3 regions of the Streptomyces sp. NPDC059785 genome follow, and region 3 is predicted to be linked to each of the others. Evidence: riboswitches for the same ligand, from Rfam matches in the RefSeq annotation. Region 3 holds a riboswitch; each other region holds the start of a gene.

Region 1 (10,275 bases), on a different contig from region 3:
CCGGAGCCGGTCCAGGGTCTCCTGGTCCGGCTCCGCCCACAGCCCGCGGTCCGCCGCCTCCAGCAGGCGTTCCGTGATGCCGCGCAGGGCCCAGGGGTTGGACTTCCGCATGAAGTCCTGGTTCTCGGCGTCGAAGACGTACTCCGCCGACAGCTTCTCGTACATCCAGTCGTCCACGACCCCGGCGGTGGCGTCGTAGCCGAAGAGGTAGTCGACGGTCGCCGCCATCTCGAAGGCGCCCTTGTAGCCGTGGCGCCGCATGGCGGCCATCCAGCGCGGGTTGACCACGCGGGCGCGGAACACCCGGTGCGTCTCCTCGCCCAGCGTCCGTGTCTTCACCTGGTCGGGCACGGCCGAGTCACCCACATACGCCTCCGGGCTCTCGCCCGTCAGGTGCCGCACCATGGCCACCATGCCGCCGTGGTACTGGAAGTAGTCGTCGGCGTCGACGAGGTCGTGCTCGCGCGTGTCGACGTTCTTCGCCGCCACCGCGATCCGCCGGAACGCCGTCTCCATGTCGCCGCGTGCCGCCCGCCCGTCCAGGCCGCGCCCGTACGCGTAGCCGCCCCACACCGCGTACACCTCGGCGAGGTCGGCGTCGGAGCGCCAGTTACGGGCGTCGATCAACGGCAGCAGACCGGCGCCGTACGCGCCCGGCTTCGAGCCGAACACGCGGGCCGTCGCGCGGCGCCGGTCGCCGTGCTCGGCGGTGTCCTCGTCGGCGTGGGCCCGCACGTAGTTCGACTCGGCGGGCTCGTCCAGTTCCGCCACCGCGCGCACCGCGTCGTCGATCAGACCCACCACGTGCGGGAACGCGTCCCGGAAGAAGCCGGAGATGCGAACCGTGACGTCGATGCGCGGCCGGCCCAGCTCCGCCAGGGGCACGATCTCGAAGCCGGTCACCCGGCGCGACGCGTCGTCCCACGCCGGACGGCAGCCGAGCAGCGCCAGGATCTCCGCGATGTCGTCGCCCTGGGTGCGCATCGCGGAGGTGCCCCAGACCGTCAGGCCGACGGACTTGGGGTACTCGCCGGCGTCGGTCAGGTAGCGCTGGACGAGCGAGTCGGCGAGTGACTGGCCGACCTCCCAGCTCAGCCGGGAAGGGATCGCCTTGGGGTCGACGGAGTAGAAGTTGCGGCCGGTCGGGAGGACGTTGACCAGGCCGCGGGTCGGCGAGCCGGAGGGGCCCGCGGGGACGTAACCGCCGCGCAGCGCCCGCAGGATGTGGTCGATCTCGTCCGTCGTCCGGGCCAGGCGCGGTACGACCTCGCGGCAGGCGAACTCCAACACCGCGACGGCGGGCGCGAGTTCGGTGCCCAGGATGTCACGGACCAGGCCGAAAGCCGCCGTCGCGTCCCAGCCGCGCTCCTCCATGCCCTCCGCGAGCCGCCGGCACAGCTGCTCCAGCAGGTCGATCGTGTCGGCGGCCGTCCGGGACGGTCCCTCGACCAGGTCGCTCAGTTCCGCCGGTACCTTCGTCGGCGCGCCCGGCTCGGCCAGCAGCTCCTTCTCGACCAGGCCGAAGTGCTCGGCGAGCGAGGCCCGCAGGCCCGGCAGCGCGTTCGCCTTGCCGCCCCACACCTGGGAGGCGCGCAGCACGGCCAGGACGAGGTTGACGCGCGGCTCGGCCTCGGGGCCGCCGCCCAGGATGTGCAGCCCGTCGCGGATCTGCACGTCCTTGATCTCGCACAGGTAGCCGTCGATGTGCATGACGAACTCGTCGAAGTCGCCGTCGTCCGGCTGCTCGTCCACGTGCAGGTCGTGGTGGAGTTCCGCCGCCTTGACGAGGGTCCAGATCTGGGCGCGTACGGCCGGCGCTTTCGTCGGGTCCAGGTCGGAGACGAGCGCGTACTCGTCCAGGAGCTGTTCCAGCTTGGCGAGGTCGCCGTAGGTGTCGGCGCGGGCCATCGGCGGGACCAGGTGGTCCACGACCGTGGCGTGGCCGCGGCGCTTGGCCTGGGTGCCCTCGCCGGGGTCGTTGACGATGAACGGGTAGATGAGGGGCAGTTCGCCGAGGACGGCGTCGGGGGCGCAGCCGCCGGACAGGCCCAGGCCCTTGCCCGGCAGCCACTCCATCGTGCCGTGCTTGCCCATGTGTACGACCGCGTCCGCGCCGAACGAGTTCTCCAGCCACCTGTACGCGGCCATGTAGTGGTGCGACGGCGGCATGTCCGGGTCGTGGTAGATCGCGATCGGGTTCTCGCCGAAGCCGCGCGGCGGCTGGATCATCACGACGACGTTCCCGAACTGGAGGGAGGCGAGCACGATGTCGTCGCCGTCGACGTAGAGGCTGCCCGGCGGCTCGCCCCACGCCTCCGTCATCGCGTCGCGCAGCTCGGGGTCGAGCTTGTCGAACCAGGCCCGGTAGTCGGCGAGCGGTACCCGCGCGGGGGCGGCGGCCAGCTGCTCCTCCGTCAGCCACTCGACGTCGTGGCCACCGGCGTTGATCAGCCGGTGGATCAGCTCGTCACCGTTGTCGGGGTGGCCCTCGACCACGTACCCGGCGTCCCGGAGCGCGTCCAGGACCCGTACCGCGGAGGCGGGGGTGTCCAGGCCGACCGCGTTGCCGACGCGGGAGTGCTTGGTGGGGTAGGCGGTGAAGACGAGCGCGAGCTTTTTCTCCGCGTTCGGCTTGTGCTTGAGGCGGGCGTGGCGCACGGCGATCCCGGCGACGCGGGCGGCCCGCTCGGGGTCGGCGACGTACACGGGTACGTCGTCGGGGCCCTGCTCCTTGAAGGAGAAGGGGACCGTGATGAGCCGGCCGTCGAACTCCGGGATGGCGACCTGCATCGCCGCGTCCATGGGGGAGAGGGCGGCGTCCGACGCCTCCCAGGCGGCGCGCGAGGAGGTGAGGCAGAGGCCCTGCAACACCGGTACGTCGAGGTCGGCGAGGGCGCCGATGTCCCAGGTCTCGTCCGCGCCGCCGGCCGACGCCTGCGAGGCGTGCGTGCCGCCCGCCGCGAGCACGGTGGCGACCAGCGTGTCGGCCCGGCCGAGGATCTCGTACAGCCCGTCGTCGGCGCCGCGCAGCGAACCGCAGTACACGGGAAGGGCGTTGGCGCCCCGTGCCTCGATCGCGTCGCACAGGGTGTCCACGAAGGCGGTGTTGCCGGACAGTTCGTGGGCGCGGTAGAAGAGCACGCCGACGGTCGGGCGGCCCTCGGTGAGCGGGCGGTCGCCGTGGACGCCGTACTCCGGCATCTTCCGGGGCTCGTCGAAGCCCTCGCCGGTGAGCAGCACGGTGTCGGAGAGGAAGCGGGCCAGCTCGGTGAGGTTGTCCGGGCCGCCCTCGACCAGGTAGCGCAGCGCTTCCGCCACCACACCGGCCGGCACCGACGACTCGGCCATCAGCTCGGCGTCGGGCACGGACTCGCCGCCGAGCAGCACGGTCGGCACACCGGACGCCTTCAGCGCGGCGAGCCCGTCCTCCCAGGCGCGCTTGCCGCCGAGGAGGCGTACGACGGCGAGGTCCGCGCCCTCGACAAGACCCGGCAGCTCCTCCGCCACGTCCACCCGGGTCGGGTTGCCGATCCGGTAGGAGGCGCCGGAGGCGCGCGCCGCCAGCAGATCCGTGTCGGCGGTCGACAACAACAACACTGTGCTCATGCGGGTGCTCCCGGGGGGATGAAGGGCAGTCCTTGGGGCGCGCCCGACTCGATGAGCCGCCACAGCGCGTCCGTGTCCGCGTGTTCCTCGATCAGATCGCCGAGCAGGTCGAGCTGCTCCTCGCGCAGCGCGGCGAAGGATGTACCGGCGGCCGGTGTGAAGCGGCGTCCCGCGGCGGCCGCCACCTCGCGCAGGAAGGCGCGCCGGAATCCGTCGGACTCCAGCGAGCCGTGCCAGTGCGTACCCCAGACGGCGCCGACCCGGCAGCCGTCCAAGAAGGGTTCGCCGCCGCGCACGTCCGCGACGCCGTGGTGGATCTCGTAGCCCTCGACGCGCTCGCCGAGGGCTTCGCCCGCCGGCCTGGTCAGGGTCTTCTCGCGCGCGAACCGCACGCGTACGGGCAGCAGGCCGAGGGCGTCGACGGCGCCCGCGCGGGACTCGATCTCGTCCTCGATGTGCTCGCCGAGGATCTGGAAGCCGCCGCAGACGCCGAGCACGGGCCGTCCCTCGGCGGCCCGCCGCGCGATCGCGTCCGCGAGCCCGCGCTCGCGCAGCCACCGCAGGGCCTTCACCGTGCCGCGGGTGCCGGGTACGACGACGAGATCGGCGTCGGCCAGTTCCTCGGGGCGGTCCACGAACCGCACGACGACGCCGGGCTCGGCGGCCAGCGCGTCGACGTCGGTGAAGTTGGACATCAGCGGGACGGCGCAGACGGCGACGCGGAGGATGTCCTCGCCGACGGGGGAGGAGACCGCGGACTCGCGGACGGCGCCGCGCAGCGAGACACGGAGTCCGTCCTCCTCGTCGATACCGAGCCCGTGCCGGAACGGCAGCACGCCGTAGGAGGGGCGGCCGGTGAGGTCCTTCAGCATGTCGAGGCCCGGCTCCAGCAGGGAGACGTCGCCGCGGAACTTGTTCACCAGGAAACCGGCGACGAGTTCCTGGTCCTCGCGGCTCAGCAGCGCGACGGTGCCGAAGAAGGAGGCGAAGACGCCGCCGCGGTCGATGTCGCCGACGACGAGCACGGGCAGCCGCGCGTTGCGGGCGATGCCCATGTTCACGATGTCGGTGCGGCGCAGATTGATTTCGGCGGGACTGCCGGCCCCCTCGCAGATCACCGCGTCATACGTGCCCCGCAACTCGGCCAGGCAGTCCAGGACGGTGCCGAGCAGCGCCTGCTGCCGGCCGCCGTGGTAGCCGCGCGCGCTCATCTCGCCGACCGGCTTGCCCATCAGCACGACCTGGCTGCTGCGGTCGCCGCCGGGCTTGAGCAGTACGGGGTTCATCAGCGCGGTCGGCTCGATCCGGCACGCCTGGGCCTGCATGGCCTGCGCCCGTCCGATCTCGGCGCCCTCGCGGGTGACGAAGGAGTTGAGGGACATGTTCTGCGCCTTGAACGGCGCGACCTTGACGCCCTGCCGTACCAGCCACCGGCAGATCCCGGCGGTGACGACGCTCTTGCCCGCGTCGGAGGTGGTGCCCGCGACCAGTAGTCCGCCGCCGCTCATCATCTGCCTCCTCGTAGCCGTGATGCGTGCAGGCGTCGCCCCAGCAGCCGTCCTGTTGCGCAGACGCCGAGGGCCAGCCAGCCCACCCGCCGCGACAGCCGTACGGCCCGTTCGACGTCGCCAATCTCCACGGACCGGCCGTCTTCGTTGAGCACCGGCCGGTGCTCGACCCGGCCGCCGTACGACAGCGTCCCGCCGAGCCGGACCCCGAGCGCGCCCGCGAAGGAGGCCTCGACGGGTCCGGCGTTGGGGCTCGGGTGCTTCCTCGCGTCGGCCCGCCAGGCGCGCAGGGCGCCCCGCGGGTCGCCGCCCGCGACGGTGGCGAGCACGGCGGTCAGCCGCGCGCCGGGCCAGCCCGCGACGTCGTCGAGGCGCGCGGAGGCCCAGCCGTAGCGGCGGTAACGGGGGGACTTGTGCCCGACCATGGCGTCGAGAGTGTTGACGGCGCGGAAGCCGACCAGCCCCGGGACCCCGGCGGCGGCCCCCCACATGAGGGCGCCGACCACGGCGTCGGAGGTGTTCTCGGCGACGGACTCGACCACCGCCCGCGCGATCCCGTCGGCGTCCAGCGCCTGCGGATCGCGCCCGCACAGGTGCGGCAGCCGTTCGCGTGCGACGTCGATGTCCCCGGCGGCGAGCGCGCCGCCGATGGCGCGGGCCTCCCGGGCCAGGCTGGTGCCGCCGACGACGGCCCAGGTGGCGGCGGCGGTCAGTGCGACGGAGGCGGCGCGGGAGCGGCGTACGGAGCGGTCGGCCAGCGCGGCGAGCCCGACGGCCGAGCCCACGCAGACGGCGGTGTGCAGCGCGCCGCGGCCCCGGTCGTCCCGCCACAGCACGCGCTCGACGGCACCGGCGGCCCGGCCGAACACGGCGACGGGATGCCCGCGGCGGGGATCGCCGAGGAGCAGGTCACCGAGGAGGCCGGCGGCGGCGCCGTACGCGAAGACGCGATCGGCACCCATCGGTTCAGCCGATGCCCGCGCCGGCGGAGCCGGGACCTGGCACCGTCACCCTCGTACGGCCGGAACACCTGGTACGGAACGCACTGAACGCACGGAACGGGAACGGCACCGGGCAGCCGCGCATGGCGATATGTCCTCACTCAGGGTGTCCACGCCCTGGTTCGACGAGACCGGCGGTGAGAGTTCCTGGCTCCCGGGGAGGTTCTCCCCGGTGACAGTGGCGGGACCGCGCCGGATTCGCACCGGGCTTCCTCTCCTGCCGCCGTACTTGGCCTTGGCAGTTCACCACGCGCTGAGAACACCCGTCAACTTGCTGTTGACCTGCGCGGGGACAGTGTGCCGAGGCCCACACGGAGGCGGGGTGCGGGACCCGCTCCGGTCCCGCACCCCGCCTCGGAAGTCCCCCTTGTCGTCGCCTCCGGTCCCTGCCGTCAGGCGACGATCAGATAGATCCCGTACGCCACCGCCGCCGCGCACGCGGCGAAGCAGACGCAGGCGCCGGTGGCCGCGAGGGCCGCGGATCCGCCCTGCGCGGTAGCGGACTCGCGCTTGGAGAGGCCGAGTATGCCCAGGGTGAAGAGGCCGACGAGGACCACGGTCACCACGAGGCTGACTCCGAAGACGGAGCCGAGGGCTGCCCAGTCGATGTTCATGCTGCTTCCTTGGTCCTTGGAGGTCAGGCCACGGCCTCGGGGGCCTTCGGGGCCGCCGGGGTGTCGGTGGTCGCCGGGACGGTTGCCGTGAGTGTCCCGGTCACGGGGCCGGCCGGGGGCGGGGTGACGGCGGCGATGGCCGCGGTCACCACACCGGCGGGCTCGGCATCGGCGTCCGGCTCGTTGACGTTGGTGTGGTCGACGACCTCGCCGCGGCGGGAGACCAGCCAGATCGCGGTGCAGGAGGCGATCAGGAAGACGGCGACGAGGGCGGTGCCCCAGTCGCCGAAGCCGGTCACCCACTCGGCGAGGGCGCCGACGACAGCGGCGGCCGGCAGGGTCAGGACCCAGGCGACGCACATCCGGGTGGCGGTGGACCAGCGGACCACGCCGCCCTTGCGGCCGAGGCCCGCGCCCATCACGGAGCCCGAGACGGAGTGCGTGGTGGAGAGCGAGAAGCCGATGTGGGAGGAGGCGAGGATGACCGTGGCCGCGCTGGTCTGGGCGGCGAAGCCCTGCTGCGGCTGGAGGTCGGTCAGGCCCTTGCCCATCGTGCGGATGATGCGCCAGCCGCCCAGGTAGGTGCCGAGCGCGATGGCGCAGCCGGCCGAGAGGATGACCCAGACCGGCGGGTCGGAGTCGGGGGCGACGGCGCCGCCTGCGACCAGGGCCAGGGTGATGATGCCCATCGTCTTCTGGGCGTCGTTGGTGCCGTGGGCCAGCGAGACCAGGCCCGCGGAGGCGATCTGGCCGGCGCGGTAGCCCTTCTCGGTGGACCTGCCGCCGGCCTTGGCGCCGAGCGCGTACGACATGCGGGTGGCGATCAGTGCCGCGACGCCCGCGACCACGGGGGCCGCGACGGCCGGGATCAGCACCTTGGTGACCAGTACGCCGCCGTGCACTGCGGCCGTGCCGGCCGAGGCGATGGTGGCGCCGATCAGACCGCCCATCAGGGCGTGGGAGGAGCTGGAGGGGAGTCCGACGAGCCAGGTCAGCAGGTTCCAGAGGATCGCGCCGACGAGCGCCGCGAAGATCACCTCTGGCTGGATGCCGGATTCGTCGACGAGACCTTTGGAGATCGTGTTGGCGACTTCGACGGACAGGAACGCGCCGACAAGGTTGAGGACGGCGGACATGGCCACCGCGACCTTGGGCTTGAGTGCGCCGGTCGAGATGGTGGTGGCCATCGCGTTGGCGGTGTCGTGGAAACCGTTCGTGAAATCGAACACGAGAGCGGTGACGATCACGATCCCGAGGAGAAGCGTGATGTGTTCCATTTACCCAGGCTTCTGTTGGACGTCAGTGGCAGGCTGAACGTAGGCAACCAGGGTGAACGGAAGATGAACTGAGGCGGGCGGTGGGGTGACCCAATCGGCGGGCCGCCACTCCACTTACGAGGGAGTGACGGCCCGCCGGACCGAACAAAGGTGGAATCTGCGTCTCCGCTCATGGCCTCGCGTACGGCCTCGCGTATGGCCCCCGCTTATGGCCTTCGCGGTTTCGCTATCCGCTCGCGAGTTTCCGCAGCTGGTTCATGGAGCCGTTGAAGAGATTCTGGTCACCCGGCAGCCGGCCCCGGTTGTCGTACTGCCAGAAGGTCCAGAACGACCAGCCGGCCGGCAGCGCCCCCGCGCTCCCAGCGTCGTAGCGGGCGAGCCAGAGCGGATGGTTCGCCGCGAAGGCGCGGCTGCCGCCGGTGCACTTGTTCCACCAGAGCGTGGTCGTGTAGATCACCGGGCGGCGGCCGGTCCGGCGCTTCACCTCGTTGCTGAAGGCCGCGATCCAGTGGACCATCCGCGCCTTGCTGAGGCCGTAGCACTTCTTCTTCCTGCTGTACGGGTTGTGCTCGATGTCCAGCGCGGGCGGCAGCGTCCGGCCGTCCGCGCGCCAGCCGCCCCCGTGGCGCACGAAGAACGCGGCCTGCGCGGTGCCGGACGACTTGTTCGGGACGGCGAAGTGGTACGCGCCGCGGAGCAGGCCCGCGGCGCGCGAGCCGTTGTACTGCTGCGTGAAGTAGGGATTGCGGTAGGTGGTCGACTCGGTCGCCTTGATGTAGACGAACCTGGCGCCCCTCGCCCGCGCCTTCGACCAGTTGACGTGTTTCTGGTGCGAGGAGACGTCGTGTCCCCGCGGCTTGCCGGCCGCCGTGGCCGGTGCGTCGGCGAGCACGGTGCCGGTGACGGTCAGCGCCGTCACGGCGGCCGCGACGGCGCATAAGCGGTGGCGGTGCGATCGGTGTTCACGAGCCATGATTCCCCCCGGAATGGCGGCGTGCGCGAAAAACCTCCCAGAGGTTACTGGAAGATCCCTGAATGCCAGGTCATCACCGGCCAATCCATGAAGAGGGTGACGTATGCAGACATGCGCCCTTTCGGACGAAAGGGTTCCGCCCTAAAGTGCGCCGGTCGCGGCTCGGGATGCCGATGACCTCGGGGCGTCCGGCTGCGAGGATCGCGCCATGACTGAGCGGCGGCGGAACACCGGAGGCGCGGGGGACGCGGGCGGCGGCGGGGCCGGGCGGGAGGCGCCGGGGCGGGCGCGGCGGCGGGACGCGCCGGGGGAACCGGAGGAGTCCGCACGGGCCTGGGAGGGCCTGGTGGCGGCGGCCCGCCGTACCGTGTCCGACGGTCTGGTCGTCGGCACTTCGGGCAACGTCTCGGTGCGCGTCGGGGACACCGTGCTGGTCACGCCCTCGGGCGTGCCCTACGAGCGGCTGACGCCGGGCGATCTCGTCGGCGTCGACCTGGCCGGCCGCCAGGTGCGCGGCTCACTGGCACCGACCAGCGAACTGCCCATGCACCTCGCGATCTACCGCACCACCGGCGCACGCGCCGTCGTGCACACGCACGCCGTGCACGCGACGGCGCTCTCCACCCTCGTGACCGAACTCCCGCCGATCCACTACATGTCCGCCGCACTGGGCGGCCCCGTCCGAGTTGCCCCGTATGCGGCATACGGCACGGAGGAGTTGGCCGAGAACATGCTGCGCGCGCTCACCGGCCGCTCCGGATGCCTCCTGCGCAACCACGGCACGATCACCTACGGCGACACCCTCGACCAGGCGTACGACCGCACCGCCCAGCTCGAGTGGATGTGCCGCGTCTGGCTCACCGCCTCCGGCGTCCCGGGCCTCACCCCGTCCCTCCTGACACCGGAACAGCTCACGGAGGCGGGCGAACGGTTGCGGGGGTACGGGCAGCAGCGGGGGTAGACGGGACCAGCAGCGAAGGTAGACGGAACCAGCAGCGGGGGTAGACGGGGTGCGGTTGCCGCGCGTGCTCCCGGCACCGCACCGGCTCCGCACCGGCACCGGCGCGGTCCCGGAGACACGCGCGGCGGAGGCGACGACGAGCGGAACGGGCGGTGGTGGCGGCATGGGGCGACGGCAGCGGGTGGCGGGGATGGTGCGCGGGGTGGCGGGGGCCGGGCGCGGGGCGGTGGAAGCGGTGCGCGACACGGCGACGGGGTTGCGCGAGACGGTAGGTGCGGGACGCGGGGCGGTGACGAGGGCGCGCGGGTCGGCGGGGACAGTGCGTGGGACGGCGA
Region 2 (7,619 bases), on a different contig from region 3:
TCGTCGATGTCGTCGACGGCGAACATGACACGGTGCAGGCCCAGCGTGTGCGGCGGCGGGTCGAGCGGTCCGGCGGTGACCGCCGCGGGGGCGAGGAACTTGGTCAGTTCCAGCTTGCCGTGGCCGTCCGGGGTGCGCATCATCGCGATGGCGCTGCGGACCCCGTCGAGGCCGAGCATCCGGTCCGGGCAGTCCCCTTCGAGCTGCGCCTCGCCCTCCAGCTCCATGCCGAGCTCGGTGAAGAAGGCGACGGCGGCCTCCAGGTCGTCGACGACGATGCCTACGTTGTCCATCCGCTGAATCGTCACGGGGTGCTCCTTCTTCGTCTTCTTCGTCGCGCGGTCCGTTCGGACCGCTGGTACCCCGGGGACGGAGCCGGTGCCGCGTTCTCGACATCGGACGGTCAGGCGAGAGTCACCTCGACCGGCAGCTTCTTGTTGCCGTTGACGAAGTTGGAGCGGACCCGGGAACCGGGATACCGCCGAGCTTCGCCCCCGCGAGCTTCTCGGCTCCGGTGAGGGGTCGCTGGCCGGGCACGGACGCTCCCTCGGTCTCGCCGGGACCGCAGGAACCACACGGCCGGCCTCGCCCGAGGGATTCCGGGACATCAACGGCTAGGGAAGCTGAAGAGCCCGCACGGTGCTCGCATCCCGTGGGATGTCGTCGGGCCCGCCGGCTGTCGGACCGGGTGGTCAGCGGATGCTGTCGGCTGCCGAGACGCCGGTGAGTTCTTCGGCCTCGGTCCACAGGCGTGCCGCGGAGGTCTTGTCCTGGGCGCTGCGCGGAAGGGCGGTGGCCTTGGTCGGGCCGACCACCGCCCAACGGGGACCGTAGTAGCCGCCGGCTGTGGCGTCGGGGCTGGTGGCCGCGTACAGCAGGGGTTCTGTGCCCTGCTCCGGTCCCTGGGACGGCACGATCTTGTACAGCAGTGATTCCAGCAGGCCGGGCCGGCCGCCGTTCAGGGTCGGGCCCGAGGTCTGCAGGCTGGTACGGGTGTAGCCGGGGTGCGCGCCGGCCGACAGCAGGGGCCAGCCGTGCAGTGCCGCGAGGTCGGCGAGGTGCAGCATCATCAGCAGATCGGCGAGCTTGGACTGGGCGTATGCCCGGGTGGGGCTGTAGCCGTGCGTGGACTGCAAGTTCTCGAAGTCGATGCGTGCCCGGTTGGCGGTGCCGCTGCTCATCGTGGCCACCCGCGGGGCGGGAGCGGTCAGCAGCAGGGGCAGCAGTCGGACGGTCAGGGCGAACGGGCCGAGGAAGTTGCTGCCGAGCTGGAGCTCGAAACCGTCCGCGGTCTCGGTGCGCTGGGGCACGTTCATCACTCCGGCGTTGTTCAGCAGGAGGTCCAGTGGCCTGCCGTCGGAGACCAGCCCGGCGGCGAAGGCGCGGACCGAGGCCAGGTCGGCGAGATCCAGGTGGCGGACCTCCGTCCGGGCTCCGGGGTGTGCGGCCAGGATCTCCTTCCGGGCTTGTTCGCCCTTGGCCGGCGTGCGCACGGCGAGTACGACGTGGGCTCCGGCCGCGGCCAGCCGCTTGGCGGCCTCCTTGCCGGTGCCGCTGTTCGCGCCGGTCACGACGGCGAGTTTTCCGTGCTGTTCAGGGACCTGGTACATGACGCACCTCATTAAGTACTGCCGGTATCTTGTCTCCGCACCACAGTAACGGACCAGTGGTATCTAAGCAAAGTACCGCTGGTTTGTAACATGGGGAGGTGACCTTCCAACGTGCCCGCACCGACGAACAGCGCAGCGAGCGGCGACGCCAGATCCTGGACACCACGGCCGCGATGCTGACCGAGATGCCGGTCGCGAAGCTGAGCCTGAACGAGCTGAGCCGTCGCGTCGGTCTGGCCAAGGCGAACGTGCTGCGCTACTTCGAGTCGCGCGAGGCGGTCCTGCTCGACCTGCTCGACACCGAGACCCAGCACTGGATCGCCGAACTGGAGGAGCTGCCCGCGCCCGGCCCGGGCACCGCCCGCGAGCGCGGAGACCGGCTGGCCGCACTCCTGGCCACCTCGTTGGCGCAGCGGCCGGTCATGTGCGACCTGTTCAGCGCGCAGGGCGCGGTCCTGGAGCAGAACATCTCCACCGAGCTCGGCATCCGGCACAAGCACACGGCCCGCCAGTCACTCCAAGGTCTGGTCCGGCTCGTGCTGCGCCACCTTCCCGAACTCGGCCCCGACGCCGCCGCTGCTCTGGTGGAGTCGACGCTGCTGATGGCCATGTCGGCCTGGCAGTGCAGTCGCCCCTCGGAGGCGATGCTCGCGGTCTACGCCTCCGATCCGGCGCTGGCGGCCATGCGCCTGGACTTCACCGACCTGGTCCGCCGCACCGCGGCCGTCACCGCCTCCGGCCTGCTGGTCCGCCAGGGCGACCAAGCCGACGCCGCCCCCTGAGCGTCGACGACGTGTCCCCGGGAAACCTCGCGCGCTCCGTGACGGGACCGGCCCCGGTCCCGCCACGGACCCCTGGGTCAGCCGGGCAGTTGCCCCCGTACGATCCGGGCCGCCGCTACCAGGTTCTCCAGTGAGGCGCGGGTCTCGGGCCAGCCGCGGGTCTTGAGGCCGCAGTCGGGGTTGGCCCAGAGCCGTTCGGCGGGGATGGCGTTCAGGGCGGTGCGGAGCAGTGCGGCGATCTCCTCGGGGCTCGGGACGCGGGGGGAGTGGATGTCGTACACGCCGGGTCCGGCCTCGCGCGGGTAGCCGTGGGCGGCGAGTTCGCGGGCGACCTGCATGTGGGAGCGGGCGGCCTCCAGGCTGATGACGTCGGCGTCGAGATCGTCGATGGCCTGGACGATGTCACCGAACTCGGCGTAGCACATGTGGGTGTGGATCTGGGTGTCCGGGCGTACCCCGCCGGTGGTGAGGCGGAAGGCCTCGGTCGCCCAGGCGAGATAGGCGGGCCGGTCGGCGGCGCGCAGCGGCAGCGTTTCGCGCAGCGCGGGTTCGTCGACCTGGATGACCGAGGTGCCGGCCGCCTCCAGGTCGCCCACCTCCTCGCGCAGGGCGAGGGCCACCTGACGGGCGGTGTCGCCGAGCGGCTGGTCGTCGCGGACGAAGGACCAGGCGAGCATGGTGACCGGGCCGGTGAGCATCCCCTTGACCGGCCGCTCGGTGAGGGACTGCGCGTACGTCGTCCAGCGCACCGTCATCGGCTCGGGGCGGGAGATGTCCCCGGCCAGGACCGGCGGGCGGACGTAGCGGGTGCCGTAGGACTGCACCCAGCCGTGCTGGGTGGCGAGGTATCCGGTGAGCTGCTCGGCGAAGTACTGCACCATGTCGTTGCGTTCGGCCTCGCCGTGCACGAGGACGTCCAGGCCGGCCTTCTCCTGGAAGGAAATCACCTCCTGGATCTCCGCCCTGATCCGTTCCTCGTACCGGGCCGTGTCGATGCGGCCGGTGCGCAGGTCCGCGCGGGCGGCGCGCACTTCGCCGGTCTGCGGGAACGAGCCGATGGTCGTGGTCGGCAGCAGCGGCAGGCCCAGGCGAGCGCGCTGGGCGGCGGCGCGCTCGGGGTAGGGCCGGGAGCGGCGGACGTCGGCCTCGGTGACGGCCGCGGCTCGGGCGCGTACGGCCGGGTCGCGGGTGATGGGGGAGCCGGTGCGGGAGGCGAGGTCGGCCCGGTTGGCCGCGAGCGCGGCGGCGATGGTGTCGGTGCCCTGGGCGAGGCCCTTGGCGAGGGTGACGATCTCCCGCGTCTTCTGCCGCGCGAAGGCGAGCCAGCGCAGGATCTGCGGGTCGATGTCCCGTTCCGGCGCGGTGTCGAGGGGGACGTGCAGGAGGGAGCAGGAGGACGAGACGTCGACCCGGTCGGCCAGGCCCAGCAGGGTGCCCAGGGTGGACAGCGAACGCTCCAGGTCGTTCACCCAGATGTTGCGGCCGTTGACGACCCCGGCGACCAGCCGCTTGCCGGGCAGGCCGCCGACGGCGGCGAGGGCGTCCAGGTTGGCGGCGGCGGCCTCGGTGAAGTCGAGGGCGAGCCCGTCGACCGGCGCCTTGGCGAGTACCGGCAGCGCGTCGCCGAGCCGGTCGAAGTAGGAGGCGACGAGCAGCTTCGGCCGATCGGTGAGGGCGCCGAGTTCGCGGTAGGCGCGCGCGGCGGCGTTCAGCTCGGCACGGGTGCGGTCCTGTACGAGGGCGGGCTCGTCGAGCTGTACCCACTCGGCGCCCGCCGCGCGCAGGTCGGTGAACACCTCGGCGTACACGGGCAGCAGCCGGTCCAGGAGGGTGAGCGGGTCGAAGTCCGCGGCCACGCCGGGCGCGGGCTTGGCGAGCAGCAGGTAGGTCACGGGCCCGACGAGCACGGGCCGGGCGGTGAGGCCGAGTGCGAGGGCCTCCGCCAGCTCGGCGACCTGCTTGGCGGAATCGGCGGTGAAGACCGTGTCCGGGCCCAACTCGGGGACGAGATAGTGGTAGTTGGTGTCGAACCACTTGGTCATCTCCAGGGGCGCCACGTCCTGTGTGCCGCGGGCCATGGCGAAGTAGCCGTCCAGGGCGTCCGCCGCGACGGCGGCCCGGTGGCGTTCCGGGATCGCGCCGACCATGACGGTGGCGTCGAGGACGTGGTCGTAGTACGAGAAGTCACCGGTGGGGACCTCGTCGATACCGGCGTCGGCGAGCTGCCGCCAGTTGCTCCGCCGAAGCTCGGCGGCAGTGTCCCGGAGGACGTCGGCGGTGACGCGGCCCTTCCAGTAGCCCTCGATGGCCTTCTTCAGTTCCCGGTCGGGGCCCTGGCGGGGGTAGCCGTACACGGTGGCCCGTGCTGCCGCGCCTGCGGACTTCGCTGTCACGGAGATCTCCTTCGCGAGACGATTCCTGAGATCCCGGCGACGGGACGCGGGCGCGAAGGGGTGACGAACCGGACGGACACGGCCCCGCGCCGCAGCGGCGCGCTCGTTTCCTCCGGTGTGTACGCCGACCCGCCCTCGAGGTCACCGAGATGTCCGCGCACGGAGCGGTCCGCGCGCGGGCAGTTGGCAGGTCTTCGGACTCGCGGGCACGCCCTCCTGCTCGGAGGACACCTACTGGCCGTCGCTTCCCAGGCCCGGTACGTCGGACCCAGTGCGTATGACGGCGGTCGTTCCTGCTCACCGCTGCGGGGCAGTCCCGGATTCCCACCGGGTTCCCTCTTGCGACGCATCCCGTCTGGCGGACGGGGCGAACCAGCTGCGCGGACCACCCTACGGGGTGTTAGCCGCGCAAACAGAAGCCGTCCAGCATCCGGATGTCAGGTGAGAGCGGCAGCGAGGAGTCAATGCCCTCGCTCGAAGGCGGGAACATTCTCACCCGTCCGGATGCCTGCTCTCCAGGTGCGACCGGACGGGCACCCTTCTCCGTCCTAGCCTCGGTACCCGACCGACTGGGGGCTGAGCGATGACCCACACGACCGACGCGCACTACCAACAGCATGTCCTGCCGTACTACCGGACGTTCGGATCACGCTTCGGGTATGCGGCACTGCTCGGCCGTACGCGGCACTTCGGCTGGTACGAACCGGGCGATTCCCCCTGGGCGTTCGCGGCAGCCATACGGCGTATGGAACTCGTCGTGGCCCGGAAGCTGGCCCTGTCCCCGGCATCGTCGGTGCTCGATGCCGGATGCGGGGTCGGCGACACGGCGCGCACGGTCGCGAAGGAGAGCGGGGCGTACGTCACCGGGATCGACGGGATCGAGCCGGACGTCGCTCTCGCGCGTCAGCGGTCGGTCCGCACCGGCGAGCCGGGCCGGCACACACGTTTCCTCGTGGCCAACTACCACGCCCTCCCCTTCGCCGATGCCTCCTTCGACGGCGTCTACACCATGGAGTCCTTCGTCCACTCCTGCGACCCCCGGCGTGGGCTCGCCGAGTTCCTCCGCGTCCTGCGTCCTGGCGGGAGGCTGGTGATGTGCGAGTACTCGAGCACTCCCCAGGCCCGTCTGTCGCCGCAGGCGCGGTCCGCGCTGGTCAGGGTCTGCGAACTCTCCGGTATGCCAGGCATGCTCATGATGACCCACGGGCGACTGGAACGGCTTCTCCGGCAGGCCGGATTCACCGTCGATTCGGCCTACGACGCGACGGAGAAGATCCTGCCCATGCTGAAGTGCTTCTCCGTGCTCGGCCGTCTTCCCTACGCGCTCGCCTGCGGCGTGGGCCGCGGCGACAGCCTGGTCAACGCGATGAGCGGGGTGGAGATGTACCGGCATCAGGAGACGTGGCGGTACAACGTCTGCGTCGCCACCAAGCCATAGCGAAGGCCCGAGCCATGGCGAAGGCCCGAACCTCAGCGAGGGTCCAAGCCGTCCCGCGGCGCCGTCGACTCGCGCCAGATGGCGCGCGTCAGCAGGGAATCGTCCTCGGGCGCCGGAGTGCCGTTCAGCTCGGCGAGGAGACGCTGCACGGCGCGTTTCCCCAGCCGCTCGTGGTCGACGGCGACCGTGGTGAGCGTCGGCATCGTCTCCGCACCCAGGGGATTGTTGTCCCAGCCCGTGATGCTGAGGTCCTGCGGCACGGCAACATAGGGTCTGCATATGGATGATCAGGGGTGGGCCGGGGTGCGGGAGCGGGTTGCGGCGCTGAGCGTGGCCCCGGCGAACAAGGAGGTGTTCGGGTTCCGCGGGCACGGCTGGGTCCTGGAGGACCCGTTGGCCGAGGACGAGCTCGCGGAACTGGAAGCCCAGGTGGGCGCGAGGCTGCCCGCGGAGTACCGGGAGTTCCTGGCGCAGGTCGGCGCGGGGCCCGCCTACGGTCTCTTCCCCGTACGGCGCGTTCAGGGCCGCTGGTACCGGGACTGGCTCGACGAGGCCGAGCGCACCGTCCGGCAGCCGGCGGTAAGCAGCTGAGGTCGGCGATTCCTTGTGATCACACCGCCGTGGTGATCGTTCCCGTTCAGTCGGTGCCGGCGGTCGCCCGACCAACCGACACGGTGTGCCCGGCGGTCGACCGCAGGTGGTCCACGAGTGAGCCGGCGCCCCGGACGGCGAGGGCGACGGCGGTCAGCGTCGGGTTGCAGGCGGTGGCGGTCGGGATGACGTTGTTGCCCGCGACCCAGAGGCCCGGGGTGTTCCAGATCCTGCTGTGACTGTCGCAGACGCTGGTGTCCGTCGTCGACGGGGCCCAAGCGCGTCCGTTGCGCACGTAGTCGTGGGTGCGGCGCTCGGGCATGCCCGGCATCATCGGCAGCACCGGCTGGGACCGGTCCAGCGCCTGGATCTGCGACTTCTCGTCCACCGACAGCACCACCGCACCCCCGGGCGGGTTGAAGTACAGGCCCACGACGTCGTAGACCTTCTCCACGAACAGCGGGTCGGTGGACAGTTCGAAGGTGTCCGCCAGATGCGGCTCGAGCTGGAACTGCCGCCAGATCCGGCCCACCGTCGACTTCGGCAGACCACTGTGCTGTGCCATCGAGGTCCGCGACCAGTGGATGGCGTTCTTCGGCAGTTGTTCCAGCGTGGTGACCACCACCGCCTCCACCTGGTCGACGCTGATGGTGGGCGGTCGGCCCGATCTCGGCTCGCCGCCGGCCCGTCCAGCCGCTCGGCGAGGAAACGCCGCCGCCACTTGCGGACGGTGTCCGCGGTCACCCGCAACTCCCGGGCCACCGAGACGATCGGCGGCACCTCAGGCCCCGCACACGCGAGCACG
Region 3 (10,275 bases):
GGGCGGCGATGTCCAGGGCGGTCAGCGCCTCGTCCACGCGCGCGCGGACCTCGTCGTCCGGCAGACCGAGGTTCAGCGGCCCGAAGGACACGTCCTGGGCGACGGACGCGGCGAAGAGCTGGTCGTCCGGGTCCTGTACGACCAGTTGCACCGTCGTCCGCAGCCGGGTCAGGCCCTTACGGTCGTACGTGACGGGTCGCCCTTCGACGGTCAACCGGCCGTCGCCCGGCCGCAGCCCGCCGCTGAGCAGCCGCATCAGGGTGGTCTTGCCGCTGCCGTTGCGGCCGAGGAGCGCCAGGGCACGCCCCTCGCGTATCCCGAAGTCGAGCCCGCTGAACACCGGCGGCCCCTCCTCGTACGCGAAGAACGCGCCCCGCAGCGCGACGAGAGCGGGCTCGCCGACGGACTCCCGGGCGGGCTCGTTCATGACAGGGGCCTTTCCAGTACGAGGGTCAGTGCGGCCACCGCCGTGAGCAGGGCGAGGCTCGCCGCGGTGAAGGGGACGGAGACGCGGGCCTCGGGCACCAGGACGCGCAGGGTGCCGTCGTAACCGCGTCCCGCGAGCCCGGTCTGGAGCCGCGCCGCCCGGTCGAAGGCCCGGACGAACGCCGTGGCGCCGAGCCCGGCCAGCGACCGCCAGGCGGCCGCGCGCGTGGTGTGCCCGAGCCGCGCCGCCTGCGCCTGACGGATCCGGCGCACCGAGTCCAGGAGCAGGAAGCTCATGCGGTACGTCACCAGGGCGACGTCGACGACCGGCGCGGGCACGCCCGCCCGCACCAGGCGTGGCAGCAGGTCCGCCATGGGCGTGGTGAACGCGAACAGCAGGACGCCCAGGGAGGCCGCCGAGGTCCGCAGCAGCAGCTCACCCGCGCGCACCGGCCCGCCGTCGGCGAACGCGACGAAACGGCCCGGCCCGCCGACCTGCACGAGCAGAGTGACCGCCCCCGTCACGCAGAAGCCCAGCGGCACCCGGTACGCGCGCCACAGCCGGCGGCCCGGCACGCCCGCCGGACCGAGCAGCAGGACGAGCGCCGTGACCAGGACGAAGGCGGCGCCCGGCCAGGCCGGCAGGGAGATCGCGAGCACGGTCAGACCGAGCCCGAGGACCGCCTTGTCCACAGGGTGGCGGCGGCGCCAGCGACTGCTGTACGCCGCCGCGTCGATCGGCAGCACGGGGGATCAGGCCCGCCGCCCGGCCGTGGTGTCCTCCGCGGCGGCGCCGGGCCCGCTCTCCCGCTCCTCCGGGAGACCGTCCTGCGCCCGCGCCCGCTGTTCGCCCTGGCGCCGCCCGCGCCGCAGCCCGAAGTAGTACGCGAGCACGCCCGCGCCGATGGCCGCCTGGAGGGCGAAGAGCGCCGACTCGATCTCGCCGGACGGCGGTTCGTACAGCGGCGAGAACCACGGCTCGTAGTCCGGTTCGAGCTCGGTGATCGCCGTCTCCGCCTGGGCGTCGGCACCGGCGAACGGCTCCTCCTTGCCGTCGCCGAGACCGAGCACCAGCGGCAGCACGGCGAGCGCGACCACGACGAGCAGCAGCAGGAGGTTGATCTTCGTGTGACGCTTCACCGGGCCACCGCCTCGGAGCCGGAGCCGGAGCCGGAGCCGGATCCGGGACCAGCACCCGTGCCCGTACGGTTTCCGCCCTTGGCCAGGAGCACGCCCAGCCGGGTCAGTTCGCCCTTGCTCGACTGGACCAGCAGCCGCATCACCAGCACCGTGAGCAGGCCCTCGCTCACCGCCAGCGGGATCTGCGTGACGGCGAAGATCGCGCCGAACTTGCCGAGCGCGCCCGCGAAGCCGCTGCCCGGGTCGGGGAAGGCCAGGGCGAGCTGCACGCTGGTGACGCAGTAGGTGGACAGGTCGGCGACGAACGCGCCGAAGAACACGGCGACCATCAGCGGGACGTCGAAGCGCCGCAGCAGCCGGTAGGTCCCGTACCCGGCCCAGGGGCCGACGATCGCCATCGAGAAGACGTTGGCGCCGAGCGTGGTCAGGCCGCCGTGCGCGAGCAGCAGCGCCTGGAAGAGCAGCGTGATGGTGCCGAGGACCGCCATGATCGGCGGACGGAACAGGATCGCGCCGAGCCCGGTGCCGGTGGGATGTGAACAACTGCCGGTGACGGACGGCAGCTTGAGAGCCGACAGGACGAACGTGAAGGCACCGGAGGCACCCAGGAGCAGTGTGCTCTCGGGGTGCTCTCTGACCTCACGGGTGAGTGACCGGACTCCGTGGACGACGAACGGCGCCGACGCGACGCCCCAGGCGACCGCGTGCGCCGGAGGCAGAAAACCCTCGGCTATGTGCATGACTCAGCAGACCCTCTCCAGCACCTCGTGGATGGTTGAAGTGCCTTGGCCGGTCTCCTGGCTGACGGGTACCACATCCGTGCTCCGCCTTCCCGGGTCCGAGGACCCAGTGGCTGCCCGTTGGATCCTGTCGACGACAGGTCCGAGGGCCGGAGCCGGACTTCCCGATCACAGTGGCGAGGGCCGCACCGGCATCACACCGGATTTCCCGTGCACCAAGGCGTGGTGACAGTAGTCCCCGCAGGCGGGGAGCCGCAAGAAGCCCTCGGGGGCGTACGGCGACGCCCGCCCGCGCAGCCCGGACCGCCCGGCGGACCGGGCTCGCGACAGGGGCTTCCGTCAGGTACGCCCTAGCGGACCGAGCTGCGGCCCACGATGCCGCCCGCCCGGTCGATGCAGATCACGTCGACCGCGACGGGCGCGCCCCGCAGCACGGCCAGTGCCTCGTCGCGCGCCGCCGTCGCCACCAGATCGCCGAGCGGGACCCCGGCCGCCGTGCAGAGCTGGAGCGCGGCGAGCCCCGTGTTGGCCCCGGCCACCCGCGCGGCCAGCGCCTCGTCGGCGCCGCCCCGGCGGGCCAGTCCGGCGAGGAAGCCCTTGTCGACCTGCGAGCGGGCGGAGTGCAGATCGAGCTGCCCGGCCGCCAGCTTCGACAGCTTGGCGAAACCGCCGCAGACCGTGAGCCGGTCGACAGGATGGCGGCGTACGTACTTCAGCACCGCGCCCGCGAAGTCGCCCATGTCGAGCAGCGCGTCCTCGGGCAGCCCGTGCACCGCGACGACGGTCTTCTCCGAGGTGGAGCCGGTGCAGCCCGCCACATGCGTGCGTCCGGCGGCGCGGGCCACGTCGACCCCGCGCCGGATGGAGTCGATCCACGCCGAGCACGAGTACGGCACGACGATCCCGGTCGTACCGAGGATGGACAGGCCGCCGAGGATGCCGAGCCGGGGGTTCCAGGTGGAGCGGGCGATCTCCTCGCCGTGGTCGACGGAGAGGGTGATCTCGACGTCGCCCCCGTCGCCGTACCGGCGGGCGACCTCGGCGACGTGGTCGCGCATCATCTGCCGGGGGACGGGGTTGACGGCCGGTTCGCCGACGGGCAGCGGCAGTCCGGGCCGGGTGACGGTGCCGACGCCGGGGCCCGCCCGGAAGACCACGCCCGAACCGGCCGGCAGCCGCCGCACCGTGGCCCGTACCAGCGCGCCGTGCGTGACGTCCGGATCGTCACCGGCGTCCTTCACGATCCCGGCCATCGCGGAGCCGTCGCCCAGCTCCTCCGCCGCCAGCGCGAACGCCGGGGTCTGCCCCTTGGGCAGCGTCACCGTCACCGGATCCGGGAAGTCACCGGTCAGCAGCGCCGTGTACGCGGCGGTGGCGGCGCCCGTCGCGCAGGCACCGGTGGTCCAGCCGGGCCGCAGCCCGGTGTGCTTGAGTTGGGCGCCGCGGCCGCCCTTCGCCGCACCGCCGCTCACACCGCACCGCCGCTCACACCGCACCCCCAGGGGAGGTCCCACCGCAGATGACTGCATCGCAGATGGCTTCACCGCGGCCGACGAACGAGGAGAGGCGGGCGTCGCCGTGCACGTCCTGATCCTCGGCGGTACGACGGAGGCGCGCCGGCTCGCCGAGATCCTGGCCGCCGAGGCGCCGCACCTGCGCGTGACGACGTCGCTCGCCGGACGCGTGGCCGCACCCCGGCTGCCGCCTGGCGAGGTCCGCACGGGCGGCTTCGGCGGCGCCGGGGGACTGGCCGGGTGGCTGCGCGCGGAACGGGTGGACGCACTCGTCGATGCCACTCACCCCTTCGCCCGGACGATCGGTTTCCACGCGGCCGAGGCGGCCGCCACCACCCATGTTCCCCTGCTCGCCGTGCGGCGGCCCGGCTGGGTCCCCGGTCGGGGCGACGTCTGGCACGACGCGGCCTCGCCCGCACAGGCGGCGGCGCTGCTGCCCGCGCTGGGCCGCCGGGTGTTCCTGACCACAGGGCGGACGGGCCTCGCGGACTTCGCGGAGCTGGACGGCCTGTGGTTCCTGGTCCGTTCCGTGGACGCGCCCGAACCTCCGCACCCCCGGCACATGGAGGTGCTGCTCGCCCGCGGGCCCTTCGCCCTCGACGGGGAGCGCGAGCTGCTGCGCCGGCACCGGATCGACGTACTCGTCACCAAGGACAGCGGCGGAGAAGCCACCGCGCCGAAGCTGACGGCGGCACGCGAGGCAGCGGTACCGGTCGTGATGATCCGGCGCCCGCCGGTCCCGGAGGGCGTGCCGGTGGTGCCGGGACCGGAGGAGGCGGCGCGCCGGCTCCTCGGCTCACTTCACGAGGCCAAGCCTGTCACTTCGTGACGTCAGTCCTTCTCGTCACTTCATGATTCCTTCTCGTCACTTCATGACGTCATTCCCGCTCGCTGGCGATCGCGTTGACGGCCGCCGCCGCGATGGCGCTGCCGCCGCGCCGGCCGCGGACGACCAAGTGCTCGACGGCCGAGGGGTGTCCGGCGAGCGCGTCCTTGGACTCGGCGGCGCCCACGAAGCCGACCGGCACCCCGATCACGGCGGCCGGACGCGGCGCGCCCTCCTCGATCAGCTCCAGGAGCCGGAAGAGGGCGGTGGGCGCGTTGCCGACGGCGACGACGGCGCCGTCCAGCCGGTCGCGCCACAGCTCCAGGGCGGCGGCGCTGCGGGTGGTGCCCAGCTCGGCGGCGAGCCCGGGGACGGCCGGGTCGGACAGGGTGCAGATCACCTCGTTGTCCGCGGGCAGCCGGGAGCGCGTCACACCGCTGGCCACCATGGACACGTCGCAGAGGACCGGCGCGCCCGCCCGCAGCGCCTCGCGCGCGCGGGCCACCACGTCAGGCGTGTACGCGAGATCACGGACGAGGTCGACCATCCCGCAGGCGTGGATCATGCGCACCGCGACCTGGGCGACGTCGGCGGGCAGACCCGACAGGTCCGCCTCCGCGCGGATGGTGGCAAAGGACTCGCGGTAGATGGCCGCGCCGTCCTTCTCGTACTCGAACACCCTGCTCCTCGTCGTCCGTCCGTCGTGCTTCGCCCACCATTGTGACGTGCGGTGACGTGGGGCCGGGGCTCAGTACCTGCCGCCGGTGAAAGGGTCGTCCAGCAGCTCGAAGACCGGCTCGCCGCGGATCGGGTCCTCGGCGACGGTGAGGCGGACCCGGCCGCCCGGGTGGATGGCGATGAACGGTCCCTTCACCCGGCCGCGGACCGTGAAGCCCTCCGCCATCTCCACGAGGGAGACGTTGCGCGCGGCGGGGGTGTTGCGCCGGACCACCGTGGTGCGGCGCACCACGCCGAGGCCCTCGCTGCGTTCGGTGCGCAGCTCGCTCGACGCGCAGACCCGGCAGAGCAGCCGGTGGTACTGGGTGGTGCCGCACCAGCGGCAGCGCTGGTAGGCGAGCGGTTTCTCGCGCCGCCCGTCGGGCGGCGCGGAGGTGTCGCTCTCGGCGGCCAGCACGTCGGCCGCGTTCCCTGTTGCCGGGTGGAACACGATGTCATCTCCCTGCGCTCGGCCGGAGTCTGAGGTGCTCGGTCCCCCGGGCACGTACCCCAGGTTATGGCACTGAGTGCCAGCAGTAAAGGCACTCGGTACCCCGCGATGCCCGGCGGCATCTTCCCGAAGGTCCGGGCGGCTGCGATCAGCCGTCGGACCAGGCCGCCTCGATCTCCCTGACGACCCGCCACATCGGTGCCCCGCGACGGGAGACGACGACCACGATGTCCTCGGCGGCCTGTCCCGCACCCGGGCCCGTCGCCGTCTCGGCCGTCCCCGCGTCGGCCGCTTCCGCGTCGGCCGCTTCCGCGTCGGCCGCTTCCGCGTCGGCCGCTTCCGCGCCGGCCGCCGGGCCGTCGGCCGGCGCCGCTTCGCCGAAGCTGCGGCGTACGTACGCCAGCGCCCGGTCCACCTCGGCGTCCGCGTCGCCCCTGCCGTCCGCCCGGAGCCAGGAGCGCAGGGCGTTGTTGTGGGCCGCGACCACGGCGGCGGCGATCACGTCGGCGTGCAGGATGCCGTCGGGGCGGTCGCGGAAGCGGCCGCGCAGATGGTCGGCGAGGGCGCGCTCGTACCGCCAGACCACGGAGAGTTCGTACGCGCGCAGCCCCGGCACCTGCTTGGTCAGCCGGTAGCGCTGCACGGAGAAGGTCGGGTTCTCGGCGTACATCCGCAGCACGAGCCGGGCCGCGTCGCACACCCGCCGGACCGGGTCGTCCGGGCCGCGGTCCGCGCCGTGGTCGTCGCCGGGGTCCGCGTCGAGGAACTCCTTCATCTCGGCGAGGCAGCGTTCGTGGTCGGGGAAGACCACGTCCTCCTTCGACGGGAAGTACCGGAAGAACGAGCGCCGTCCGACCCCGGCGAGCGCCACGATGTCGTCCACCGTAGTCCGCTCGTAACCCCGCTCCAGGAAGAGCCGGAAGGCTGCCGCGACCAGGGCGTCTCGCATCGGCGGCCGGGGAGAGGCCGCCCCGGCCGAGGGGCCCCGGCGGGATGTCTCGCTCATGCCGGGAAACTAACACCGCCGTACCGGGGTGACACTGAGTGCCCGATCCCGGGGGAACTGGGTGCCACTCCAGGCAGAAGCGGTCGCTGACCGTGTCGCTGTTCGGCCGAACGGGTGACCATGCGTAAGAATTGACCGGTGCAGACAACCAGTGCGAGCCAGGACGGGGATGGCCAGTGAACAGCCACGACGTCACCGATGAACAGTGGGAAGGGCTCGCCCAGGTCGTTCCGTTGCGCGGCCGGGACGCATGGCCCTCGTCCGTCGGCCACCGGGCGCTGCCCGAAGCGGCGACCGAGGCCCGGCGCCGTTTCGTGGTCCTGCGTGTCAACGTCTTCGCGGACGCCCGCGAGGTCGCCGAGACGCTGATGGCGGGCATACCGGTGCTGCTCGACCTGACGAGCGCGGAGACCGAAGTCGCCAAGCGCGTACTGGACTTCAGTACGGGCGTTGTCTTCGGTCTGGCGAGCGGGATGCACCGGGTCGACCGGAACGTGTTCCTGCTGGCGCCGCCGGGGACCGAGGTGCGCGGCCTGATGGAGGGCGCGGGCACCCCGGGCCCCTGAGGGCCCTGGGTGGCAAGTGAAGCGTGAGAGGCGTAGGGGGCCGTCCTGGTCGGGTGATCGGACCGGTGCACCGGCCGGGCGAACGGGATCGACCGGGCGCGATCCCCCGATCGTAGGAAGGCCCCTGCGGCGAAACGGTTCGCCTGACGGCCGAGTCCTACCGTCCGGCCTATGAACGCGTCCTTCTTGTCGCCTCTGTCTCTCGTGTCGCCCGTGTCGCTCGTGCCCCCTGTGCCCCATACGTCTTCTGTGTGCGCGGACGCGGAGGCGCGCCCCGACCGGCCGGGCGCCTCCGGGCCGAGCCCCCGGGAGGGCGCCGTACCGCAACCGCGCCCGGCAGCGGCGGCGATGTCCGGCCGGGGCGAGGAGGGGGCGCCGGTACCCGGACCGCGCCCGGAGCAGGCGCAGGTCCCCGAGCGGGCGCAGGTCCCCGAGCCGAGTTCCGACCGCCCCGCCGTCACGCAACTGCGGCTCTCCGCCTTCGCCGGACACCGCGGGCGGACCGTCGAACTGACCCCGCTGACCTTCCTCACCGGCCCCAGCGGCAGCGGCAAGTCCACCGCCCTGCGGGCGTACGAGGCGCTGGCCCGGCTCGGCGCGGGAGCCGGTCTCGCCGAGGTGTTCCCCGATCCGCTGTCCTGCGTGCCCGAAGGGGCCCGCCCGGACGCCCAGCGGCGGCGCGGCTTCCGCATCGGCTGCACGGCCGACGGACCCGAGGGGCCGGTACGGCTCGACATCGCGGTGCAGGCCGACCCCGAACTGCGCATCGTCGGCGAACGGTTGACGGCGGGCGGGCTCGTCCTGCTGGAGACCGCGCTGCGGGACCCGGGGCGGCCGGTCGTCCAGGCGGCCTGGCACACGGCGGGGACGTCCCCGGTGACCCGGGGGCCGCTGCCCGACGACCGCCTCGGCACCGCGCTGCTGCCGCTGCGGGTCGCGGGCAAGACCGCGGGCCAGCGCCAGGTGCTCGCCGCCGCCGAGCAGATGGTGGTCGCGTTGCGCTCCGTCTTCGCCTGTGATCCGCGCCCGGCGGCCATGCGGACGCCCGTGCGGTTCGGCGGCGGCCGGCTGCTGCGGGACTGCGGCAACCTCGCCGACGTGCTGTGGCGCACCCGCGCGGAGTGCGCGCGACGGCACGGGCTGCTGATGGCGGCGGTCCGCGCCGGATGCGCGGGTCCGGCCGACGACCTCCTGGCCGAGCGGCTGCCCGACGGCGCGCTGCGCGGACTGCTCGACCGCGGCGACGGCCGCCGTACGGATCTGCGGCTGCTCGGGGACGGGGAGCTGCGGTACCTCGCCCTGGCCCTGGTGCTGCTCACCGGTCCCGGTGTGCTGGAGATCGACCGGGCGGGCGAGGTGCCGGACGCGTTGCAGGCGCTGACGGTGGTCGCCGACGGGTTCGACCACTGTCTGGACCCGCGGCAGTCGGCGGAACTGCTGCGGCTGGCGGCGCGGATGTGCGAGCGGGGGCACCTCCGGCTGGCGGCGGCGGTGAGCGACGCGTCGGGCCTGGCGGACGTGGAGGGGGCGACGGTGGTGGAACTGGGGGTGTGAGCGCGCCGGTTCCGGCGGCGCAGCCGGCGCGCTCTCCTGGATGGCGGTCCGCAGGGCGGCGGGGCGCGGTGCGGAGGCGGTGATAGACCTGAGGGCGTGAAGGAACTGGACGTCGCGATGTTGCAGCGCCGGCTGGCCGAGTTCGCGGCCGCCCGGAACTGGCAGCCGTACCACACCCCCAAGAACCTGGTCGCCGCCCTCAGCGTGGAGGCGTCCGAACTCGTGGAGATCTTCCAGTGGTTGACTCCCGAGGAGTCGGCGCGGGTGATGGACGATCCGGACACCGCCCCGCGCGTGGCCGACGAAGTGGCCGACGTGCTCGCCTATCTGCTCCAGCTCTGCCAGGTGCTCGGCGTCGATCCGCTCGCGGCGCTCGACGCGAAGATCGACCGGAACGAGCGCCGGTTCCCGGTGCCGGACGGGCCCTGACCAGGAAGCAACGCCTCCGCTCGGGCTCCCGCCGTCCGTGCACCGTGCCTCCGGCATACGTCCGCGGTACGTCCGTCGTGCGTCTGCCACGTGCCGACGACAATTCCGACAGTCACTCTATGTAGTTACGAAGTTGTCCACACTCAAACTGTTGTCCACAGATTTCGGACTACCTCTGGCTTTTCGTCTCGACCGCCTTCACTCTGGGTAGTGAACAAGGGAGTTCGGGAGAACGTGCGAAAGCGCGTCGGGAGAGAGACGGGGGCAGCGCATGGACGCGATGCAGCTCATCGTGACAAGCAGGCGTGCCCTGGCGGGGAGCGCAGAGATGCCGGACACCCTGGCGGAGGTATGGCAGGCACAGGCCCTGGCGCAGGCGATAGGCAGTCGCCTGGCGGTCTCGGGCCCGCCTGAATTACGGGGCGAAGCCCTGGGTCTGACGGAGCTGGCCGGCCGGGGGTGCGGCGTCCTGGACCCGCCGTCGCTCGCCGTCGGCGATCTGCGGGCCGCCCAGCTCACCGATCTCGGCGATGCCCGGCAGACGCTGCTCGATCTGGGCTGCCTGCTCGGCGAGGTCGGCATAGCGCTCGTGGGCGTGGCCTGCGCGGCCGATGACGAGGGGAGGTACTGGCAGTGCATGGAGGCGATCGACGCGGCGGACGAGTCGCGGGACAGAGTGCTGGAGATGCTGCGGCGGCTGGCGGTCCGCGAACAGGACGTGGTGGAGCGGGACCGCGCGGCCGGCTGAGGGGTGCGGCCGGGCGCCGGCGGCCGGTGTCAGGCCGGGTCCCGGTCGTCCGCGGACACCGGCCGGGAGACGGAGGACTGCAACTGCGCGTCCAACTGGTCGAGATCCGCGTTCAGCGCCGCCATCAGCTCCTCCATCCGGTGCAGCAGCCCCCGCTG

What was found. Region 3 has a riboswitch for cobalamin ahead of ACFV6E_RS08630 (energy-coupling factor ABC transporter permease). Riboswitches for the same ligand answer to the same signal wherever they lie in the genome.
Region 1: linked by a shared signal. The riboswitch ahead of ACFV6E_RS16470 (cobalamin biosynthesis protein) and the one ahead of ACFV6E_RS08630 (energy-coupling factor ABC transporter permease) in region 3 are both predicted to bind cobalamin.
Region 2: linked by a shared signal. The riboswitch ahead of metE (5-methyltetrahydropteroyltriglutamate--homocysteine S-methyltransferase) and the one ahead of ACFV6E_RS08630 (energy-coupling factor ABC transporter permease) in region 3 are both predicted to bind cobalamin.

What each region holds. Positions count from the first base shown of each region.
Region 1 is NZ_JBHWHV010000018.1:79,499-89,773, forward strand. Features, by position in the region: gene cobN (cobaltochelatase subunit CobN) at 1-3,606, opposite strand, end outside; gene ACFV6E_RS16465 (cobyric acid synthase) at 3,603-5,114, opposite strand; gene ACFV6E_RS16470 (cobalamin biosynthesis protein) at 5,114-6,076, opposite strand; cobalamin riboswitch at 6,236-6,379, opposite strand; gene ACFV6E_RS16475 (hypothetical protein) at 6,508-6,729, opposite strand; gene ACFV6E_RS16480 (anion permease) at 6,753-8,006, opposite strand; gene ACFV6E_RS16485 (lysozyme) at 8,233-8,979, opposite strand; gene ACFV6E_RS16490 (class II aldolase/adducin family protein) at 9,188-9,940, shown strand.
Region 2 is NZ_JBHWHV010000007.1:164,780-172,398, reverse strand. Features, by position in the region: gene ACFV6E_RS07975 (VOC family protein) at 1-308, opposite strand, end outside; gene ACFV6E_RS07970 (SDR family oxidoreductase) at 693-1,610, opposite strand; gene ACFV6E_RS07965 (TetR family transcriptional regulator) at 1,709-2,392, shown strand; gene metE (5-methyltetrahydropteroyltriglutamate--homocysteine S-methyltransferase) at 2,470-4,785, opposite strand; cobalamin riboswitch at 4,967-5,162, opposite strand; gene ACFV6E_RS07955 (class I SAM-dependent methyltransferase) at 5,369-6,223, shown strand; gene ACFV6E_RS07950 (substrate-binding domain-containing protein) at 6,256-6,483, opposite strand; gene ACFV6E_RS07945 (SMI1/KNR4 family protein) at 6,503-6,814, shown strand; gene ACFV6E_RS07940 (GMC oxidoreductase) at 6,861-7,109, opposite strand; partial or broken gene ACFV6E_RS07935 (IS630 family transposase) at 7,098-7,619, opposite strand, start outside.
Region 3 is NZ_JBHWHV010000008.1:107,408-117,682, forward strand. Features, by position in the region: gene ACFV6E_RS08615 (energy-coupling factor ABC transporter ATP-binding protein) at 1-427, opposite strand, end outside; gene cbiQ (cobalt ECF transporter T component CbiQ) at 424-1,173, opposite strand; gene ACFV6E_RS08625 (energy-coupling factor ABC transporter substrate-binding protein) at 1,180-1,566, opposite strand; gene ACFV6E_RS08630 (energy-coupling factor ABC transporter permease) at 1,563-2,306, opposite strand; cobalamin riboswitch at 2,336-2,541, opposite strand; gene ACFV6E_RS08635 (cobalt-precorrin-5B (C(1))-methyltransferase) at 2,657-3,835, opposite strand; gene ACFV6E_RS08640 (cobalt-precorrin-6A reductase) at 3,885-4,649, shown strand; gene ACFV6E_RS08645 (precorrin-8X methylmutase) at 4,699-5,325, opposite strand; gene ACFV6E_RS08650 (zinc ribbon domain-containing protein) at 5,395-5,778, opposite strand; gene ACFV6E_RS08655 (TetR family transcriptional regulator) at 5,963-6,820, opposite strand; gene ACFV6E_RS08660 (cell division protein SepF) at 6,997-7,386, shown strand; gene ACFV6E_RS08665 (AAA family ATPase) at 7,735-8,940, shown strand; gene ACFV6E_RS08670 (nucleotide pyrophosphohydrolase) at 9,058-9,369, shown strand; gene ACFV6E_RS08675 (DUF6099 family protein) at 9,641-10,117, shown strand; gene ACFV6E_RS08680 (hypothetical protein) at 10,147-10,275, opposite strand, start outside.